Regions from separate parts of the Novipirellula galeiformis genome, predicted to be linked through region 2. Evidence: riboswitches for the same ligand, from Rfam matches in the RefSeq annotation. Region 2 holds a riboswitch; the other holds the start of a gene.
The links. A riboswitch is a leader RNA that binds a small molecule or an ion and turns the genes downstream of it on or off. The one in region 2 is predicted to bind cobalamin.
Positions count from the first base shown of each region.

Region 1 (3,414 bases), on a different contig from region 2:
GCGCGATCGCTAAGGGAACCTTGTTCGTCTACGGTGGCCATACCGGCAACGCCCATTCGTATTCCACCGCGGAACAATCTGATGCGCTATGGTCGTTGGATCTTCAGGGCGGCAAGGAGTGGGTTTCGCTACCATCGGGACCCCGCTTGCAGGGACTGGCGATGGTCGGTCACGGTGATTCGGTCGTTCGCATCGGTGGGTTTACGGCGATGAACGAGGAAGGCGACGAGCAGGACTTGCAATCGCAAGGGAGCGTTAGCCGATATGACGTTGCCACCCGAACGTGGAAAGAGTTGACGGCGCTTCCCGAACCGCGATCGTCGCATGCTGCCGCAGTCATTGGCAACGACGTTTACGTTGTGGGCGGTTGGTCGATGGCGGGCGAAAGCGAAACCAAGTGGTTGGGAACCGCATGGACCGCCGATCTAAGCAAAGAGCCTTTGCAATGGAAAGCGATGTCGTCGCCGACGTTTCGGCGTCGCGCCTTGTCGGTTGCCGCCCACCAGGGGCGCATCTACGCCGTCGGTGGAATGGACCAAGACAGCGGGCCGAGCACGCGAGTGGATGTTTATGATCCTAAGTCAGCCCAATGGACCCAGGGGCCTGCGTTGGTCGGCGAACCGATGACCGGCTTTGGGTGCTGGGCACAATCGCTCGGGGGCCGGCTGTACGTCAGCACGATTAGCGGCAACATCCAACGATTGAGTGAGGACGAGCAGGCGTGGGAAATCGTGGGCCACTACGAACCCGCTCGGTTCTTCCACTGCATGTTGCCGTTGACGGAAAAATCGATGGTGATGGTCGGCGGGGCGAACATGTCGATCGGCCGATTCACCAATCTCGATAAGGTGGAAATCGAGTAGGGGGGCGGGGGATGTCCCCCCTTTTTACCTCACGCTTCATTGGTGCGATGAAGCGGGCGAGGGAATGATTTTGGACTCGTGCCGGAGTCGTAATTTCCCGGCTGAAGCGTCGGGACGGGCATTCGAATTTGCCTTGTCCTTTCAAATTGGATTGACGCCGCAGTCGGAGTTGATAGATTCTTAAGCGTTCGTGGTGACTCGCGGTGTTTCTACACTCGCGAGCGAACAGGGAACTCCGGTGAAATTCCGGGACGGTCCGGCCGCTGTGAACTGCCTCGGGTGCCAAGCATCCAAATCGAATCCTCCTTCGTTAAAAGTGCCATTGCTGAGAAAACTCGTTCATTCGAGGGCATCAGTGAGAAGGCTGTGAGGATTGAACGGCAGTGAGTCAGAAGACCTACCACGAAATAGACGGTTTTGTGCCCTCTCGGAATGGGGTGATCGTTGCAACGTGAATTGCGGAAAGGTTCAGCGAGCCCGCTAACCGACGCTCCTGATTTTTCCATCGCACGTTGATAACTTTTTACATGGTTCGTGAGCTTCTGCTCGATCGTTGTCGTTGTCTCCCCCGCGCGTTGCACGCTGAGCGTTGCGATCGGTACTTCCGTTCGTGATCAAGGTGGCTGCGAACCGCGAGGTGTCACCGCAAAAGTTTTAGTGCCACCGCAAAAACATTCAGGGCCGCAGTAACGCGTTTTCCGCCCGCTCGAGTCGCATCGTGTAAGCGATTGATTTGGTTCCGCGTGAACCGACCCTCGCAAACGGTTCACGTCGGAGCGTGTTGCGAAGAATGCTCTGCTGCTTCAGTGAAACGCTTTTTGCCAGTTGCGCTAGCGATCGAGGAAAGCCCATGCCGCAGGAATGAATGATCATGAGTGATACGAGATCGGAAAAGGCTGGCCCGGTCGGTGCCGTGCTAAAGGTCCGCAAACGTGACGGTCGCGAGGTCGACATGGACCGCAGTCGAATCGCGTCGGCCATCGAAAAGGCGTTTCATGCGGAATTGAATCTAGCCGATGGACAACCGCTTGGTGCAGAGATTGACCAAGATATCCTCGCGATCATCGAGCAAGTCTATGCGTCGGCATCGTCCAAAGCGTCGAAGGGATGCTTGAGCGTCGAACAGATTCAAGATGTCGTCGAAATTGGCTTGATGCGGCGTGAACATTTCCATGTCGCTCGCCGATACATTTTGTACCGCACCGAGCATGCGCGGTTGCGAGCGGTGCGGCATGTCGATGCGGACTTGGACGAATTGGCGGTTGAAAACCGCGAGGCGACACCACGGATGCGATTGCAAATCGAACCGGGGGTGTATGTGGCGTTTTCCGAAGCGAGGTTGCAATCGTTTCTCGACTCGATTCCCGAGTCCCGATTGCCGGGTATCGAGACCGAGGAAGTGATTGCCGAAGTGATCCGAGGTTCGTTCGATGGGATGACTCCGGGTGACATTGCACGCGCCCTGGTGCTGTCGGCGCGCAGTCGCATCGAACGCAGTCTTGACTACGATCGGTTTGCCGCCGCGTTGCAGTTAGCGATCGTCTATCGACAAACGCTCGATGTGACTCAAAGCGATGAACATTTTGAAACGACCTATCGCGATCGTTTTGAGCACTACGTCATCGAGGGCGTTCGCTGTGGACGATTGTCCGAACAATTACGCTCCTTCGATCTCGAGAGAATTGCCGCGGCCTTGTTGCCCGAACGAGACAAGTTGTTTCGTTATTTGGGCGTCCAGACGATCTATGATCGTTACTTGTTACATGTCGAAGGCCGACGCATCGAAACCCCCCAATACTTTTGGATGCGGGTCGCGATGGGATTGGCGCTGCGTGAAGAGGAGGACCAGAGAACTGCACGCGCGATTGAGTTCTACCAACTCCTTTCTTCGTTTCGCTTTACCAGTGCGACGCCGACGTTGTTTAATTCGGGGACTCGACATCCGCAATTGAGCAGTTGCTATTTGACGACGGTGCAAGACGATTTGGCACACATTTTCAAGAGCATTGGTGACAACGCCATGCTGTCGAAATGGGCTGGTGGATTGGGCAACGACTGGACCTCCGTGCGCGCGACCGGTTCGTTAATCAAAGGCACCAACGGCACCAGCCAAGGGGTGATTCCGTTTTTAAAAATCGTCAACGATGCTGCGGTCGCGGTGAATCAGGGGGGCAAACGCAAAGGAGCGGTGTGCGCCTACATGGAACCATGGCACCTCGATTTTGAAGAGTTTCTCGATCTCCGTAAGAACACCGGCGATGATCGGCGGCGAACCCATGACATGCACACCGCAGCATGGATTCCAGACCTCTTCATGCAGCGACTACGTGATGGCGGGATGTGGACCATGTTTAGCCCCGACGAGGCGAGCGATTTGCATGACGCCTATGGGCAACGCTTCCGCGAGCGATACGAGTACTACGAAGAGCTTGCCGCGGCGGGGAAAATGAAACAGCATCGCCAACTGCCCGCGATCGAGCTATGGCGAAAATTGCTGACGCGAACGTTTGAAACCGGGCATCCGTGGGTGACGTTCAAAGATCCGTCGAAC
Region 1 covers NZ_SJPT01000012.1:31,119-34,532, forward strand. Annotated here, with positions in the region: gene Pla52o_RS23680 (Kelch repeat-containing protein) at 1-863, shown strand, start outside; cobalamin riboswitch at 1,038-1,282, shown strand; gene Pla52o_RS23685 (ribonucleoside-diphosphate reductase subunit alpha) at 1,735-3,414, shown strand, end outside.
Region 1: it holds a riboswitch for cobalamin, as region 2 does, so the genes downstream of both, Pla52o_RS23685 (ribonucleoside-diphosphate reductase subunit alpha) here and Pla52o_RS01700 (DUF1559 domain-containing protein) in region 2, are expected to answer to the same signal.

Region 2 (3,414 bases):
ATCGCAAAATCGGCACCGAGTCCATCACGAATGGGAATCTCAAACTGCAACGTGATCTCGCCGGCACGGCCGAGCGAGACGATGTCGAAGCTGGTTCCCTGGGCTGGGCCTAACGCTTTTTCAGGCGTCTGGAACGTCTCGCTGACATCCGAACCCACGGCATATTGGCTCCAATCGGTCGCCCACGCCACGATCGCCGGATCGTCCATCGCGATCGCGGTACTGCTGGGCTGCCCCGCAGCGGGTGCGTAGGGACCACTTGCCAACAAACGGCGATCTTCCAACCGTTCGGTGGTCAATCGGCGACGGTTGCGGAGTTGATTTTTTCGTTGACGCATATCAGTTATTCAGCTTGTGGGAGTATCGATGTGACGTTAGGAACTGCCAAAAATCACTTCCGTCTTTCACGGAATCGTGCAGGCTCGAGTCTCGAGCGTCACACGTTGTTTCAATTCAGTTTTCAAAATTCGGAGACCACTTCCTTACCGGCCCGCGTGCAAATCGCCGCCAGCACGTTCAAATCCATACTTTCATTCAGAAAGCGAACCGAACCATCCGCAAAGGAAGCATTGACGCCTTGGGGATGAAAACTACGCATGTCGTTTTCAAAACGGGGCGCCTGATTGATCGCAAAGGCTTGATCGAACAAGTTCTTTCCACTGATCCATTGACCATCCGGAAAATCAGCATCCTCGGAAACCATCACCGTCATCGAGGTTCCGTCCAAAATGTCGCGAAAGCGGATTGCTCGGTCGTGAATCATCACTCCCGAGGGTGGATTGTTGGTGGACACAATTCGCTCACCGTAGATGCCTCCATAATCGGTCACCCCACGTCCTTGCCGCCGATTGTCACTCCGAGGTGTCGAAGGGCAGAGGAAGGTAGAGATCACGACCGCCGCGGCGGCGGCATTTTTTGGATCGTCGTAGGCGACCCCAAAATCGATCTGTTCCCATACCGCGGTCTGCTCCATTTGCGGTAACACCGAGGCCGACCAAGCAAACTCTTTTCCCTGTGGCCACAGCGGGCGAGGCTCGATCACCCCCATCGGGAATTGGTTGAACGCCGCATGATAGTTCTGTAACCCCAACCCAATCTGGTGCAACCGGTTATGACACTGCATTCGCCGAGCCGCTTCGCGAGCGGCCTGGACCGCCGGCAGCAACAGAGCGACAAGCACGCCAATGATCGAGATCACGACCAACAATTCCACCAACGTGAAGCCGCGGGATCGCGATCGGCATCGAGCGGATATGCGGGTAGGGCGAATGAAGTGCGTCGAACAGACCGCAGGCCTATCGCACAACTGCGTCACTCGTTTGCAATCGAGAAACCTCATCGACTTGTCGCCAACGATTCAAAGGCTTGGTGCACGTCTCCACGATTTTGCCTGGCTTATCGCCGATGCAACGGAAAGGGGAGAGGTCGCAGCCATGGAAATGGAAACCAATTAATATCCGCCCACTGCAAAAAGCCTTTTGCACAGCGAGACGGCAAATTTGTGACGCTAACCCTATCCAAGAAGGTTTTTCAAGAAACGCTGCGAGCAACGCATTCCAAAGCATCCGGTGACGCGGTAGGTCTTCTGACTTAGGATGCACGCCATCCCCCTCCGCCTTCTCATTCTGCGAGTTGCATCAAGCCGGTTTGGCAAGGAACGCAAACAGCAGAACAATGGCACGAAAGAGTGGGGAGATGACTGTTCGAATATGAATCACACGCGGTGACGCTTTCAGCAAACAACATCCGATACAGCGGCCGGACCGTCTCGGAATCTCACCGAAGTTCCCTGTTTCCGCAAAATCCAAGATCCACAGACTTTGCGGCACCGCTCACCGTTAGCGCACGACTCTATCGGCTTGCCAAATCGTTGTCAAACGCCCCATCCTCAACGTTGCCCCCGCTTACCTTAGCGGGCTTTTGACGGGATCATGAGGGGCATGAAGTTCAACGCCCCCTCTTGATCAGGACTCGCCCCCCCGATGAACCACCGCTGTATGATCGTCATTCCTGCCCGCTTAGCCTCGACGCGGCTACCCGAAAAATTGCTCCGCCGAGCCAAGGGAAAGTCGATCCTCGAGCATACCTGGAACGCCGCCTGCAAGGCCGAAATCGCCGATGCAGTGGTAATCGCCGTCGATGACCAAAAACTTGCCGATGAAGTCGATGCATTTGGTGGCCGTTGGGTGATGACGAGCGTCGATTGCCCGAGCGGTACCGATCGGATTGCCGAAGTCGCGGCTCAATTCCCCGATTTTGACGTGTTCATCAACGTCCAAGGGGACGAGCCCGAGATCGATCCCGAGGCGATCAATCGGGTCGGATCGCTCTTGCTCAATGACAGCAAGGCCGACATCGCCACGATTGGAACCCCCATTCGAGCGGAATCTCTCTTGCAGGACCCCGGCTGTGTCAAAATCGTGATCGCAACGGGGCGGAGCAGGGCAGGGGAGGGTGAATCCGCCCAGCGAGCCGGGTTCGCCCTGGGAGCCACCGCCGCAGATAAACGCAGGGGCGAACGCCACGATCCGGGTAGTCTGGCGGGAAAGGCGATCTATTTCAGCCGCGAACCGGTCCCCCATTTCCGCGGGGGCATCACCGCAGAAACGCTGGCGATGGAGCCCCCCCTGTATTGGCACCATGTCGGATTATATGCCTATCGACGAGAATTTCTTGACTGGTTTTCCACCCAACCCCCGAGTCCGCTGGAGCAATCCGAGCGGCTCGAACAACTGCGGGCGATCGAAGCGGGGAAGCGAATCGTGGTCGCCCGGGTCGAAACGGCCGCATCGGGCATCGACACCGAAGCCGATTTCCAAGCATTTGCCCAACGGATCCAATAGCCCGCTTCGTCAATTGTGACGACTTCCGTCTTGGGCTCATTTCGCTATGATTTCGTTCCATGACGAAACATATCTTTGTAACCGGTGGTGTTGTTAGTTCGCTTGGCAAAGGGCTAACGAGCGCCTCGATGGGAATGCTGCTCGAGCAGCGTGGTTTGCGGGTCCGCATGCAAAAGCTGGATCCCTACATCAACGTCGACCCAGGGACGATGAGTCCCTACCAACACGGCGAGGTCTACGTTCTCGATGACGGCAGCGAAACCGACCTCGATTTGGGGCACTATGAACGGTTCACCTCCGGCCGGCTGTCGCGAGACTGTAACTACACAACCGGCCAAATCTACTTGTCGGTGATAGAAAAGGAACGGAAAGGCCAATTCCTGGGCAAAACGGTCCAGGTCATTCCCCACATCACGAACGAGATCAAGTCCGTGATCAAGCGCATGGGGGGGGATGATGTCGACGTGGTCATCACCGAGATCGGCGGCACCGTAGGCGACATCGAAAGTTTGCCGTTCCTCGAAGCGATCCGCCAATTTTCGCTCGATGTAGGGCGGGAAAATTGCCTGTA
Region 2 covers NZ_SJPT01000001.1:488,780-492,193, reverse strand. Annotated here, with positions in the region: gene Pla52o_RS01705 (DUF4465 domain-containing protein) at 1-338, opposite strand, end outside; gene Pla52o_RS01700 (DUF1559 domain-containing protein) at 461-1,339, opposite strand; cobalamin riboswitch at 1,559-1,847, opposite strand; gene Pla52o_RS01695 (3-deoxy-manno-octulosonate cytidylyltransferase) at 1,983-2,843, shown strand; gene Pla52o_RS01690 (CTP synthase) at 2,903-3,414, shown strand, end outside.